Regions from separate parts of the Kocuria sp. SM24M-10 genome, predicted to be linked through region 1. Evidence: predicted binding sites of a transcription regulator. Region 1 holds the regulator's gene; the other holds the start of a gene.

What was found. Region 1 encodes LexA, which represses DNA repair genes until DNA is damaged. Its sites were predicted from a motif close to TCGAACANNTGTTCGA; they were not measured.
Region 2: ABL57_RS07180 (LexA family transcriptional regulator) is a predicted target of LexA. The motif match lies at 4,747-4,762, and genes of this name have one in related genera.

Annotation. Positions count from the first base shown of each region.
Region 1 covers NZ_LDNX01000119.1:21,418-28,866, forward strand. The annotation lists gene hisB (imidazoleglycerol-phosphate dehydratase HisB) at 1-501, opposite strand, end outside; gene ABL57_RS13545 (histidinol-phosphate transaminase) at 644-1,747, opposite strand; gene ABL57_RS13550 (multidrug efflux SMR transporter) at 1,809-2,129, opposite strand; gene ABL57_RS13555 (multidrug efflux SMR transporter) at 2,129-2,566, opposite strand; gene ABL57_RS13560 (LysM peptidoglycan-binding domain-containing protein) at 2,655-3,074, opposite strand; gene lexA (transcriptional repressor LexA) at 3,419-4,192, shown strand; gene ABL57_RS13570 (ATP-dependent DNA helicase) at 4,296-6,377, opposite strand; gene hflX (GTPase HflX) at 6,382-7,449, opposite strand, start outside.
Region 2 covers NZ_LDNX01000059.1:3,766-11,214, reverse strand. The annotation lists gene ABL57_RS07200 (transglycosylase SLT domain-containing protein) at 1-819, opposite strand, end outside; gene ABL57_RS23510 (winged helix-turn-helix domain-containing protein) at 938-1,264, shown strand; gene ABL57_RS21180 (hypothetical protein) at 1,609-1,827, shown strand; gene ABL57_RS20660 (hypothetical protein) at 2,023-3,183, shown strand; gene ABL57_RS07185 (hypothetical protein) at 3,875-4,123, shown strand; gene ABL57_RS07180 (LexA family transcriptional regulator) at 4,773-5,213, shown strand; gene ABL57_RS07175 (Y-family DNA polymerase) at 5,238-6,497, shown strand; gene ABL57_RS07170 (ParA family protein) at 6,786-7,449, shown strand, end outside.

The DNA of each region.
Region 1 (7,449 bases):
CGTGATGTGCAGGCAGATCCCGGCGTGGTGGGCGAGGGACTCGAAGACGTGCTGGACCATCGAGCCGGTGAAGTGCCCGCCGATGAGGTGGTACTGCTGGCCCTCGGGCTCCCCGGTGTGCACCGCGTAGGGGCGGCCGGAGATGTCCACCACGGCGTTGGCCAGGGCCTCGTCCAGCGGGACGGTGGCCTCGCCGAAGCGGCGGATGCCGGCCTTGTCTCCCAGGGCCTGCCGCAGGGCGTCCCCGAGGACGATGGCCGTGTCCTCGACCGTGTGGTGGACGTCGATGTGGGTGTCGCCGGTGGCCCGGATCCGCATGTCGATGAGGGAGTGCTTCGACAGGGCGGTGAGCATGTGGTCGTAGAACGGCACCGAGGTGTCGATGTCGTTCGCGCCCGTGCCGTCGAGGTCGATCTCGACGGACACGGAGGACTCGCTCGTGCGCCGCTCCAGGGAGGCGCGGCGGGGGGCACGGGTGCCGGTGGGGCTCTGGTCGGTCATGCGGGTGGAACTCCTCGCGGGCGCGGCGCGGCCGTCGACGGGCCGCGGGGTGGCCCGGGCCGCCCCGGGCGGGCGGCGCGTCGGGCCCGGTGGTTGTCTGCCTCCATGCTATCCGGGACGGAGGGCCCCGGTTCGCGGGGCCTCAGCCGGCGGAGACGATCCGCTCCATGCTGGTCAGGAAGGCGGTGGTCTCCTCCTCCGTGCCGGCGGTGACCCGCAGGTGGCCGGGGATCCCGACGTCGCGCACCAGCACCCCGTCCTCGAGCAGCGCCTGCCACATGGCCCGGGAGTCCGGCATCCCGCCGAAGAACACGAAGTTGGAGTCCGACGCCGCCGGTGCGAGCCCGAGCCGACGCAGCTCCTCGACGATGCGGTCCCGCTGGCGCTTGATGTCCTCGACGTTGGCCAGCAGCGCCGCCGAGTGGCGCAGGGCGGCCAGGGCGGTCGCCTGGGTGACGGCCGAGAGGTGGTAGGGCAGGCGCACGAGCCGGATCGCGTCGGCGACCTCGGGAGCCGCGGCGAAGTAGCCCAGCCGGGCACCGGCGAGCGCGAAGGCCTTGCTCATGGTGCGGCTGACGATCAGGCGGGGCCGGCCCGCCAGCAGGGACAGCGCGGTGCCCGTGCCCCGGTGGGAGAACTCCGCGTAGGCCTCGTCCACGACCACGACGGCCCGGTTGGGCTCACCGGCCTCGTACACGGCCGTGACGACGTCCTCGTCCAGGGCCGTGCCCGTCGGGTTGTTGGGCGAGCAGAGGAAGACGACGTCGGGGCGGTGCCGGCGGACCTGCTCGGCCGCCGACTCCGCGGTGAGCCCGAAGTCCGCGGATCGTTCCCCCGCCACGAAACCGGTGTGCGTGCCCGCGGCCAGCAGGGGGTACATGGAGTAGGTCGGGACGAAGGTGAGCAGGGAGCGCCCGGGGCCGCCGAAGGCCTGCAGGACCTGCTGCAGGATCTCGTTGGAGCCGTTGGCCGCCCAGAGGTTCTCGGCCTCCAGCCCGTTGCCCAGGTATCCGGCGAGCTCCTCGCGCAGGGCCGTGAACTCCCGGTCCGGGTACCGGTTGAGGGTCCGGGCCGCCGCGGTGACCTCCTCCACGATCGCGGCGTGCACGTCCGCCGGGACCGGGTGGGTGTTCTCGTTGGTGTTGAGCGCCACGGCGACGTCCAGCTGCGGGGCGCCGTAGGGGGCCTTGCCGCGCAGGTCGTCGCGCAGCGGGAGGGCGTTGAGTCGGTCCAGGTTCTGCGTCACCCGAACAGTTTAGACCTGCCCGCGGCGCCCGCCCGCGGAGGGCTCGAGCGGGGTGGAGGGGTCAGTGGGCGGCGCCGAGCTCGATCAGCAGCACGCCGCCCATGATGAGCGCGATGCCCAGCACCATGAGCCGGCTCAGCGGCTCGCCGAAGAGCAGCCGGCCCGCGACCGCGGTGAGCGCCACGCCCGCCGCGGCCCAGATGCCGTAGGCCACGCCCAGCCCCAGACCCTGGCGGAGGGCGAGGGCGAGCAGCGTGAACGCGAGCAGGTAGCCGGCCAGCACGGCGGCGTACCAGCGCCGGCGGCCCTGCGCCGCGACCCGCAGGGACAGGGTGGCGGCGACCTCGGTGAGGATCGCCCCGGTCAGGTACAGCCAGGCCATCAGGCGCCGCCGTCCCCGGCTGCCCGGTGGGCGCCGACCTCCACGCAGAGCACCCCGGCGACCACCAGGGCGATGCCGGCGAGCACCAGCGGGCTCAGGGCCTCCCCGAAGACCAGGGCCGCCAGGAGGGCGGTGAGCGTCACGCCCGTGGCCGCCCAGATCCCGTAGGCCACGCCGACGGGCAGCCCGCGGCGCAGCACCGCCGCGAGGAACACGAACGCGGCGCTGTAGCCGGAGACGACGAGCAGGTACCAGCCCAGGTGTTCCAGGGCGGCCTTCAGGGCCAGCGAGGCGGCCACCTCGCTGCAGATCGCGGCGCCCAGCAGCGGCCAGACGGTGTCCCTCCGGCTCCGGGGAGGCCGCGGGGCACCACGGGCGGACACGATGGACGGCGGGCTGCCGTGGTCGGGACGCGGACGGCGGGCTCCAGGGCTCATGCCCCGACCCTACCGACGCGGAGCACGGCGCCGGGACGGAGTGCCCGGCGGCAGGTCCGGCGTTCGGCCGGCCGGGACGGACGGCCCGTCAGGCGGCGGGGACCTCCAGGAGCTGGCCCGCGTGGAGGAGAGAGCTGTCGAGGTCGTTGAGCTCCACGATCTCGTCCATGACGTCCCGTGGGTCCCGCTCCGGGTCGGCCTGCACGGCCAGGTCCCACAGGCTCTGCCCGGGGTGCACCGTGGCCTGCTCCGTCCCGGCCCCCGTGACGGGCTCGCTGGTGGCCGTGGCCGTGGACGGGACGAGGAAGATCACGGCGAGCACGACCAGTGCCGCGGAGCCGGCCAGCACGGGCAGGCCCAGCAGCACCAGGCGACCCCGCCGGGTCAGGACCAGCGGAGCGCGGGAGGTCCCTGCCGACGGGCGGGCCCGGCGGGCCGCGCGGGCCGGGCCGCCGAGGGGCCGGGGGCGGCGCGCGACGACGGCGCTGAGGGTGGCACTGGCACTCATGACATGAACTCCTTGACGTTCCCGCACGGGGCGGGCGATCTCGAACACCGGTCCGACCGGCGGCCCGTCCGGGCCTGCATGCGATCGAACATACTTTCGAATACCGATGACCCATGTCTAGCACGCGTCTGCGAAGGCTGTCGACACCGGGTCGTACATATGTTTGAAGACACACGGCGTGTCGCCTAGGCTGGGAGCACGTTCGGGCCTCGGGCCGGCACGCGTTCCGACTTCCCCCGGCTCCCTGCTGGCTGAGACCCATCGAAGCACCCGGGTCCGACATCGGAACGGGGCCGGCGCGCACCGGAGGCACCACCAGCCGGACGCGAAAGGACGACGCTCCCATGGCTCAGCCCCCCACCCCCGAGGAGTCCCGCGCCCGGGCCGGGCGCACCGGCGGCCGCGCCCGCGGCCGGGGTCTCAGCGTGCGCCAGCGCACCATCCTCGAGGCCATCCAGCGCTCCATCGCCGAGCACGGATATCCGCCCTCGATGCGCGAGATCGGCGACCTCGTGGGCCTGGCCTCCCTCTCCAGCGTCACCCACCAGCTCTCCCAGCTCGAGAAGCTGGGCTACCTGCGCCGGGATCCGAAGCGCCCCCGGGCGATGGAGGTCCTCACGCCCCTGCAGCTGCGCGACGCGGCCGCCCCGGCGACCCCGGAGGCCCCGCACGAGCCGGCGGACGCGCCCCGCGGCCCCCGTGCCGGTGCACCGGGCGGCATGGCGGAGCTGTCCACCTCCGCGGACGTGACGATGGTGCCCCTGGTGGGCCACATCGCCGCCGGCGGGCCCATCACCGCCGAGCAGGACGTGGAGGACGTGCTGGCGCTGCCCCGCCAGCTGGTGGGCCACGGCGAGCTGTTCATGCTGCGGGTCAAGGGCGACTCCATGATCGACGCCGCCATCTGCGACGGCGACTGGGTCGTGGTCCGCCGGCAGAGCGCCGCCGACAACGGGGACATCGTGGCCGCCCTGCTCGACGACGAGGCCACGGTGAAGACCTTCCGCCAGCGCGACGGGCACACCTGGCTGCTGCCGCAGAACACCCGCTACGAGCCCATCCTCGGGGACCACGCCACGGTGATGGGCAAGGTCGTCTCGGTGCTGCGCAGCCTCTGAGAGCCGCTGTCCGGCACGCGCTGTCCGACAACCCGCTGTCCGGCGCCCGCAGCGGCACGGGGCGCGGCCGCTCGGCCGGGCCCCGTGCCGCGTCCTGACCGGGTCAGGCCGTCGCCAGGCGCGCCAGGGCCCCGAGCACCACCGAGCGGTCCGTGGTGGTCCACAGCGGCGGCAGCGACCCGCGCAGGAACCCCCCGTAGCGGGCCGTGGCGATGCGGGAGTCCAGGATCGCCACGACACCTCGGTCCCCACCGGCCCGGATGAGCCGGCCGGCGCCCTGGGCCAGCCGCACGGCCGCGTGCGTCGCGGAGACGGACATGAACCCGTTGCTCCCCGCCCGCTCGGCGGCCCGGCTGCGGGCCGTGGACAGCGGGTCGTCCGGACGCGGGAAGGGGATCCGGTCGATCATCACCAGCCGGCACGAGGCCCCCGGCACGTCGACGCCCTGCCACAGGCTCATCGTCCCGAACAGGCTCGTGGCGGGGTCGTCCGTGAACTCCTGGACGAGCCCGGCCAGCGAGGACTCCCCCTGGCAGAGGATCGGCAGGTCGGTGCGCCCGCGCAGGGCCTCCGCGGCCTCCTCCGCCGCCCGGCGGGAGGAGAACAGGCCCAGTGCCCCGCCGCGCGAGGCCTCGAGCAGGGCGAGCATCTCCTCCAGCTGGGCCTCGGTCAGGCGCCGGCCCGGCTTCTCCAGGTGCTTGGCGAGGTAGAGGATCCCCTGCCGCGGGTAGTCGAAGGGGCTGCCCACGTCCACGCCCTCCCAGCGCGGGGCGCCCTCGCCGCGGAGCCCGAGGGCCCCGGCGGCGGCGTCGAAGGAGGAGCCGACGGAGAGGGTGGCCGAGGTCAGCACCACGGTGCGGCCGTCGAAGAGGCCCTCCCGCAGGGTCCCGGCCACCGACAGCGGCGCCACGTGCAGGGTGGCCGGGTCGGTGTCCTCGGCGGGGACGTAGCCGCGGCCGGGCTCCCAGCCGCCCTGCCGCGAGATCCAGAGCACCTCGCGGGAGTCGGCGGCGGCGAGGATGCGCTCGGCCAGCTCCAGCACGTCGCTGACCCGTGAGCGGGCCATCTGCCGTCCGGCGTCCCCGTCCTTCTCACCCCCGGAGCCGCCCTTCGACTCGCTCATGACCGTGCGTGCGGCGTCCCGGATCTGGGCCACGGCCGCCGCCTGGGCGTCGTCGAGGCCCCGGTGCAGCAGTTCGGCGGGCGCGCCCAGCAGCGCGGCCTCCAGGTTGGCGGCACCGGCGGTGAGGGAGTCGGGGTTCGCGGCGGTGTGCTTGCGCGCGGAGGCCGCCGCCGCGCGTACCATGGCCGCGGAGAGCTGGCCGGTGACCGCCCCCGTGACCCGGTCCTGCAGCTCGTGGGCCTCGTCGATCACCACGACGTCGTGCTCGGGCAGGACCGTGATGCCCTCGAACGCGTTGATCGCGAGCAGGGCGTGGTTGGTGATCACGATGTCCGCCTCCCCGGCCCGCTGCTTGGCGAGCTCGGCGAAGCACTGCTCGACCAGGGGGCAGCTGCGGCCCAGGCACTCCTTGGCGGTCACGGAGACCTGGCGCCACGCCTTGTCGCTCACGCCCGGGAGCAGCTCGTCGCGGTCACCGGTGTCGGTGGCGCGCGCCCATTCCCGCAGGCGCTGGACCTCCTGGCCCAGCCGGCCGGGCTGCTCGGTGGTCTCCGGCTGCGCGGCGCCGGGGTGCGGGGCGGCGTCGGGCAGGGCGAAGAGCGCGCCGGGGTCGTCCTCGGACGGGTAGCCGCCCTCGAGCTTGTGCAGGCACGCGTAGTTGCTGCGGCCCTTGAGCAGGGCGACGTCGACCTCGTGCTCGAGCTCTCCCTCCAGGGCGGCCAGCAGGCGGGGGACGTCCCGGCCCACGATCTGCGACTGCAGGGCGAGGGTCGCGGTGGCCACGACCACCGGCTTGTCCGCGTGCTGGGCGTGGGCCACGAGCGGGGCCAGGTAGGCGAGGGACTTGCCGGTGCCGGTGCCGGCCTGGACCAGCAGGTGCCGGCCGCGGTCGAGGGCCTCCGCGACCTTGCCGGTCATCAGCCGCTGCCCGTCCCGGACCTGCCCGCCCATCGCCGTGACGGCGGTGTCGAGCAGGCCCAGGGCGTCCTGCGCCCCGGGCAGGGTCTCCGGCCGTGTGCCGGAGACGTCCTGCCCGGACTCGTCGACGAATGCTGCGGGCACCGGCTCAGGCGCTCTCGGCGCCGAAGCCGGGCGCGTCCTCCGGGGCGAACTCCGCGAGCTCGGCCGCCAGGTCCTCGCGGACCTTCACCAGCAGGTGCGTGCCCTCGGGCAGGTGCTCGGTGCGCAGGATCTCCGCGTCCCAGTCGTGCAGCCGGCTGACGACGTCGCCGCGCTGGTACGGGACCAGCAGGTCCAGCACCGTCTCGGGGCGCGGGATGGACTCGCTGATCCGCTCCCGCAGCGCGTCGAGGCCCTCCCCGGTGCGGGCGGAGACGACCACGACGTTGCGCTCGCGCTGCCGGATCCGCTCGACCACGAAGGGGTCCGCGGCGTCGACCTTGTTGAGCACGATGATCTCGGGGATGTTCTGCGCGTCGATGTCCGTGAACACCTGGCGCACGGCCCGGATCTGGCCCTCCGGGTCCGGGTGGGAGGCGTCCACCACGTGCAGGATGAGGTCTGCGTCGGCGACCTCCTCCAGCGTGGAGCGGAAGGCCTCCACGAGCTGGGTCGGCAGGGACCGCACGAAGCCGACCGTGTCCGAGAGCGTGTAGCCGATCCCGTCGGGGGTCTGCGCCCGGCGGACCGTGGGGTCCAGGGTCGCGAACAGCGCGTTCTCCACGAGCACCCCGGCGTCGGTGAGCCGGTTGAGCAGCGAGGACTTGCCCGCATTGGTGTAGCCGGCGATCGCCACGGAGGGCACGGAGTTGCGGCGGCGGTTGAGCCGCTTGGTCTCCCGGGCCGGCTTCATGGCGGCGATCTCGCGGCGCAGCTTGGCCATCCGCGTGCGGATCCGGCGGCGGTCCAGCTCGATCTTGGTCTCACCGGGCCCGCGCGAGCCGATGCCCTCACCGGCGGCGGCGCGGCCACCGGCCTGGCGGGACAGGGACTCGCCCCAGCCGCGCAGGCGCGGGAGCAGGTACTCGAGCTGCGCGAGCTCGACCTGCGCCTTGCCCTCCTTGGACTTGGCGTGCTGGGCGAAGATGTCGAGGATCAGACCGGTGCGGTCGATGACCTTGACCTTGACGACGTCCTCCAGCCCGCGCCGCTGGGACGGGGCCAGCTCGGAGTC
Region 2 (7,449 bases), on a different contig from region 1:
ATCGGTCGGCGCGATCACCGGACCTCCCGAACCTGAGCCGGTACCGGGGGTGGCAATATCCACCCCCACGTGGTCCTGCGCCCAGGCAGGCAGACCCGGGACGTTGCGCCGCCCGTAGCCGGAGGTGAACTTCCCGCCCGGCAGGGGTGTGGTCCACTCCCCGTCGCCCAGATCCCCGTCCCACTCCTTGGCACCGGTGGGCACCTCGCAATCCGCGGAGAACTCCACCTGCCCACCGTCGAGGATCGTGGTCACGTACTTCTGGGTCTCCGCGAACGGCGGCACCCCCTTGTACTGGGCCACCGCACCGGGGCCGGCGTTGTAAGCGGCCAGCATCAGGCGCACCAGCTGGTCCGCGTCATCGCCGGCCAGGTCCTTCACCTCATCGCGCAGGGCAGCCATATAGCGCCCATAGGCCGGAATCGCATCCTCGGGATTAGTGACGTCCCCACCCTGGCCGTACCGGGCCCAGGTATCAGGCATGAACTGCGCGACCCCCTGCGCCCCAGCAGAGCTACCAGCGTTGGGATCCCAGTTGGACTCGGCTTTGAGCTGGGCAGCGACCACACTCACCGGCAATCCCGCTTCCTCAGCGGCCGCCTCCACCAACGGGCCCCAACCAGTGGGAACGTTGATCAGCACATCCTTTGACTCTTCGCCGGAGACCACCGCGGCCGGGGCGCAACCATCGGCCGAAGCCTGGGTCTGCGTCAGCACCGCAAGACCCGCCACACCGACCACCGGCACCGCCGTCAGCAAGAGCGCACCCACGGTCACCGCGGTCACCAGGCCACCGCCGCCCTTGGACTCCTCGCTCACACCAACCTCCGGTCCCATCAACAACCATTCAGGGTTATCCTTTATGGAAAGTGTAACCCGTTTTATTCGCGGCGTGCGTCATCACGCTGTATCCGTTTAAGTGAGAGGACAGTGGAGAATGGGACGCATGCCAGCCCCGATCCAACCCCGCGGTCAGAGCGACGCAGTACATGCGGCCGCTGTGGCCCTGGGAAACACCGTGCGCCTCGCGATCATTCACGAGCTCGCGCGGGGCCCCCTCCTCGGCCCAGACCTCATCACCCGTCTCGGCCTGCCCTCAGGGACCGTGGGACCGCACCTGGAGCTCCTTCGAGGCCAAGGGGTCATCACGTCCACTCCGCAACCCGGGAGGGGCCGCCCCACACTTCACACGCTGGATATGGACAGGACCCGTGAGCTGCTGGATATCTGGACCGCGTATCTGCTGAACCAAAACACGCTCTGACCTATCGCGGCACACCACTCCGACACATCTCCCTGAGGCGCTACTGGCCTTGTCGTCCGGCGGACCTTCCCGGGGCACCTACAGCGATGATATGTATGCAAACGACTGCTTCCCAATGTGCACTGCCAGCCTTTCATCGGCCGTGATCAGCGGTGGAAGCAATGCGCAAGGGCAGGGGCAACCGGCTATATCCCCTGTTTTTTGTCCCCGACATAGGGGATAAGCCCCCGGCCCTGCTCGGCTTCACCCAGTGGCTTGGCTAATGGAACCTATGAGTCGGCCATAACTAAGACACACCCCTCGACGTTCTAGCGCTAGCAAAAGCTATGTGAGAGGGTGAGCGCATGAAGGAGTACACACCCCCCAAGCTGTTCGGGCAGCGCGTCGCACTCAACATGCGCGTTAAGCCTGCTCAGCACCGCCGTGTGGCGGAGCGGGCAGCTGCGCTGGGCCTGTCCCAGGCTGACTATGTGGGTGCTCTGGTTGATCGTGATTATGGGCTGCCGAACGTAATTGACGAGCGGCAGAACCAGGAGAAGGACCAACTACCTCTTGACCATTAAATGACTGACGGCCCGCCGTGGTGGGCGGGCCGTCGAAGTCAATCAGCTGTCGCTAGTTTGGCGACCGGGGACAGCTGGTTCAACAGCTAACTGAATGAGACCTAGCAATGAACCCATCACCAGGGGACTGTTGTGCCCCCTAGTGTAGCTGAGACGCGTCACCATGTGGAGTCCTCCCAGCTCCGTGCTGCCGACGTGACGTTTGCCGCTGACCAGGACGAGCACCCGTCCGCCCACAAGTTCCTCTCTCACGCCCGCCGTGTGCGGGTGGAGCAGGAGCGTTCCAGGGCGGTCGTGCTGCGGGCGGTGCCCACGGGTTGCCAGCTTGCCAAGCACGTTGCCGCCTGGCGCCGGGCCGTTCTGGAGCATGCCGGCCTCGAGCAGTTGCGCGCCGATGCCCGGGCGAATCTGCTGGCCGTGGTGGAGATCATCTGCCGCCAGCAGGACCCCGCCTCGCGCACCTGGCGCACAACCTGGGACTGGGTCGCGGAGAAGATCGACCGCTCCCGCTCCACCGTGGCCCGGGTGATCCGTCACCTGCGCGAGTGCGGGCTGCTGGCCGTGGTGGCCACCGGCCGCAGCGCGGGGCGCACCCCGGCCGCCACCGGCCGCACCCGCGGAGAGGCCCCCGTCTACGCGCTCATCCACAACACCGTCCAGCCGGCAGGTGAGCCTGTGGAGATAACTGACACCCCGGTCCCCACGAAGTGGGAGAATCTCTCCCCGCACGCGCGCGAAGAACTTTCCCCGAAGGACGCGGCTACGCCGCGACCGACCCGAAAGCGCGCCGCGCAGCGGCGCGAGGTGGTCGCGGCCCTGAGTCGTCGTACAGCCCCGCTGTGGCCCCGTCATGCGACGACGGAGCCTTTGACAGGGCGGGTGACCCGTCGGGCGCGGAAGGAGACTCAGCGGGCGGCTGCCCTGGAACTCCAGCACGAGGCCATCGTGCTGCGCCAGCTCACCACCGCCCACGTCACCAGCGTGTGCAAGCCGTTCTTCGAAGCCGGATGGACCATCGCCGACGTGCTCACCGCCCTGGACTGGACCCCTCAGGGCACCCGCTACGGCTTCCTCACCGTGGAAGGCATCGACAACCCCGCCGCCTGGCTGGCCGCCCGGATGCGCGCCTGGACCCACCCCGACGGCACCCCCCTGCGGTCCCGCGACCAGCGGATCGCCGCCGAGGCCGCCCAGCGCCGCGCAGCAGCACGCGCGGCCGCCGAACGCTACGCAGCCCGCACAGCGGCCGCCGCGGCCCTCCCCGCGTCCTCTCCCGCCCCGGGCCCCCGCCGGCCGTTCCGGCAACGCTGGGCCACCCAGATCGCAGCCGGCCGCGCCGCCGCACCGCTAGCTTGATCCCGCCCCCAGCACAGGACCCCTCCCATGGCCGAACCTGCCTACCAGGGACCCGCCGGAGTGCTCCCCGGCGGCTCCCTACCCCACCTAGCGCCGGCCGACACACGACTTCACCTTCCACCGCACCACGTACACGAACGCACACGTGTCCTACCCTGGGGACATCGATCAGCAACGGCCAGTACTCCTGCCGCAGATGGACGTATTCCTGCGTGCCACAGGAGTAGATGCTGATCGACGATGTTCCGCCACCTCCCCCGTGCGGGCATCGGACGGGCCCTGCCGCCCCCTCGACTAGGCAGGGCCCGCCCCCTTTTAAGCCAGGCACCCGCTGAGGGAGTCCACCGGGACCACAGCAGCGGCCCTCACGGCACCCGAAAGACCGGGGACGAGCCCCGGCCTTTCGGGTGAGATGCCTTTCACCGACGCCCAGTGTCCTCCCCGTGCTGGCAGTCGTCTACTCCCGTGACCACCGCACCTCGGAAGGCCGTCGATGGAAGCACGAGACGAATCGGTTCAGTTGAACGGTGGACAAACACCAGGCATGAGCCGCGTTTCGATCCGGGAAACGCACTCCCGTACCCTTTTGCTGATGCGACAACGACAAAAGCGGAAGAGTCGTGCATTCCACGCGCGGCAAGGAACCGCCCATGCCTTGGGGGCGCTGGGGGTCCTGGTCATAGGTGTCGCCGTGACCACGGCCGCGCTAGGCGCCATGGTCGGCCCCCCGGTGGACACCCTCCTCAGCAAACGGAAGTCCGAAGCCACCGATGCCCGCGAACAGCTCCAGCACGTGCTGGCCGCAGAGATGAGCTGGCACCATGCGGTGCTGGAAGACCTCGCCCCCACCCCGGCGGCCATGGCCGACACCGACCGCTACGTGGCCGGTGACATCGACCTCGACGAGCTCGCCCGACGCTCCCAAGAACGCCGCGGATAACCGTAATCCACCACCCCGAGAGCAACAGTGGACATCTGGCCCTCTAGGAAGCGTTGCCATTCGGGGCGCAGTATTCATTGAGGTTTGCCTTGATGCCCTCCCCCAGCTACACCACCAACTAGGCGGAACTGCCCGCCGTGAGAGGAGTAGGTGGTTGTTTGCTGCGGTGCTCGGTGTCTAGGTAAGACCCAGTTCCGGCTCCTACCCTGGCTACGTCGATGCGCCGCCTGGAACCTGCTGGACGTGAAAGACAATCCACCGGCAGGCAGGTGCCCTCATCGATGTGCGTCCAGGCTTGGCCGCTTCATGGACGCACGGGGCCCCGCTGAATCCCATGGCGGGGCCCCACCTGCGGCATCGCAGATCACTCTGGTTGCCGGCACCCCCCCACTGCGCGACCGCCCACACCGCCCCGGCGTCCTCTCCCGTGCCTGGCCCCCGCCGGCCGTTCCGGCAACGCTGGGCCGCCCAGATCGCCGCCGGCCAAAACCAAGCCGCCGGCGCCGCCTCGGCGCCGTAGCCGGTCCCCCTTGGCGTGTCCGGTCGGACCGGGAGAATCCGCAGCATCGACACCAGTCAAACCGTATATTTGTACGGGTCTATTGTGTTTATGGACTGAGCTTTAGAATAAGTGTTCTATCCTGGCGGCATGACACACCCAGTACCGCTCACCATTGACCGCCCCGCGCTGGTCTCTGCGGTCCTGGTCCGAGTCCCGGCTGGCTTCCCCTCCCCTGCCCAGGACAGCTTCGACGACGGCCGGATCGACCTCAACGAGGTCCTGATCAGAGACGTCACCTCCACCTACGCATTCCGGGTCACCGGAGACTCCATGGAAGGAGCAGGGATCTACCACGGCGACGAAATCCTCGTGGACCGATCCATCACCCCCAAACACGGTGATGTGGTGATCGCCGTCTACGACGACGAGTTCACCGTCAAACGCCTCCACGTCCACGACCACGGCGTGGTCCTCCACGCCGAGAACCCCGCTTATCCCGACATCACGATTCCCTCGATGACCCAGCTCCAGGTATGGGGTGTGGTGACCTACTCGATCCACCACGTCCACTCCCGGAAACTGCACTAGCCGGGCCAGACAAGGTGATGACCCGTGATTGCCCTGGTGGACGTCAACAATTTCTATGCCTCCTGCGAGGCCCTCTTCGAGCCCTCCCTGGCCGGCAAGCCGCTGGTGGTGCTCTCCAACAACGACGGCTGCGTCGTCGCCCGCTCCCCCGAGGCCAAGGCCCTGGGCATCAAGATGGGCGACCCCTGGTTCCAACTGCGCGCCGACGCCCAACGCTGGGGGCTGGAAAAGCGGTCCTCCAACTACCAGCTGTATGCGGACCTGTCGGAGCGGGTGATGCTGCTGTTGGCCCGCCACGCGAGGGGTCAGGAGGTGTACTCCATCGACGAGTGCTTCCTCCTCCCCCCGGAGGGCACACCCGAGGAGCAAGTGCGGTGGGCGCGCCGGTTAAAAGCCACGGTGGCCCGCAACGTCGGGCTGCCCGTGAGCATCGGGATCGCCAGCTCGAAGACGCGGGCCAAGATCGCCGCCGAGACCGCCAAAAAGCTGCCCGCCACCGGTGGAGTCGTCCACTGGGACCAGGCCCCCGAGGGGTACTGGGACCGACTCCTGGCGGCCCTGCCGGTCACCGAGGTCTGGGGGATCGCCGGGCGGCTGGCCCAGCGGCTGGAGGCGATGGGCATCGAGACCATCGCCGACCTGCGCGATGCCGACCCGGTGGCCATCCGGAACACGTTCTCCGTGGTGCAGATGCGCACCGTGCTGGAGCTCAACGGTTTCCCCGCCATCCCGGTGGAGGACGAGGTCGCGACCAAGCAGCAGATCCTGGTCTCCCGGTCCTTCCCGGACCCCATCTGGGACCCCGAGATCGTCGGAGCCGCGGTGGCCGAGTTCGCCCAGCGAGCCTCCCGCCGGCTCCGGAAGGAAGGCGAGGTCACCGGGCGCTTCACAGTGTTCGCGAGCACCTCCCCGCACCGGCCCGGGCCCGCACACAACGTCTCTACGCACGTGCATCTGGCCGTGCCCACCAATGAACCCGCTCCCCTGGTGGCCGCGGCCCGGGCGGCCCTGGTGCCCAAGCTGGTGCACGGGATGTCCTACATGCGCGCCGGCATCCTCTGCACAGACCTCGCCCCCGAGGGGGCCGTGCCCGTCCTGCCCGGCGTCATCGAACAACCAGCACCCCTCGGTGAGTTGATCGACGCCGTGAACCGTCGCTTTGGCACTGCCACCCTTGCGCTGGGGAGACTCGGCACCAACTCCCCTGCCCCCTGGCGCAATCGGCAGGCCGACCTTTCTCCTAGCTACACCACCGACTGGGCAGAGCTGCGCACGGTCAGCTGAGCACCCATGACCAACCGCGCCACCGTGGATACGGTCCGTACCCCCGTGCCCACATGGGCACCGGGACCCAGCACCCCGCCTGTCCACAACGGCCAGCCCCCTTCCGTTGCAACCTCACCTCTGACCCCGGCCGTCGTGGACAGCCTCCTTCCAGCGTGCGAACCGTAGAACACCCAACACCCCGTGCCTATATGCCATAAAGGCACGATGACATAAGGTGGGAAGGGAAGGGCACATAGGCACCATGCCTATAGGTCATAAAGGCGCAATTGGAAAGGTGGTTCTGGCGTGACTCCTCCGCTCACCATCGCAGTAGCTCAACAGAAGGGCGGAGTCGGTAAGACAACGACTACCGCCAACCTCGCCCACGCCGGCAGCCGCGCCGGCGCCCGAGTCCTCGCTATCGACCTGGACCCCCAAGGCAATCTCACCCGGACTCTCTATGACCAGGAGATACCCGAAGGCCAGCCCATCACCGCCGACGTGCTCACCGAAGATGGGCCCGTTCCACTTGCCGACGTCATCGTGTCCACCGCATGGTCCGGGCTAGACCTGGCTCCCACCGTGGATCGGGACCTTGCTGCCGTCGAGCGGGACCTCACCCAGAATCCGCGCACCCCCGCCAGGGTGAAACTGCTGCACGAGGCCATTCAGGCCAGCGAGGTCGCCGCCGGCTATGACGTCGTGCTCATCGACTGCCCGCCCAATATCGGAGCCCTCACCTTGGCCGCATTGGCAGCCGCCGATCGGGTCCTGGCCGTTACCGAGCCCACCCTTTTCTCTGCTGATGCACTCGTGGAAATCGAGGAAAGCGTGGCTCGGGTCCGCCAGCATTACCACGTGCCCGTGACGCTTTCTGCGGTGCTGGTCAATAAATGGCGATCCAACGTCATTGAAGACCGGCACTGGAGGCTATCCCTGGCCGAACAATTCGGGGACCTAGTGCTGGACC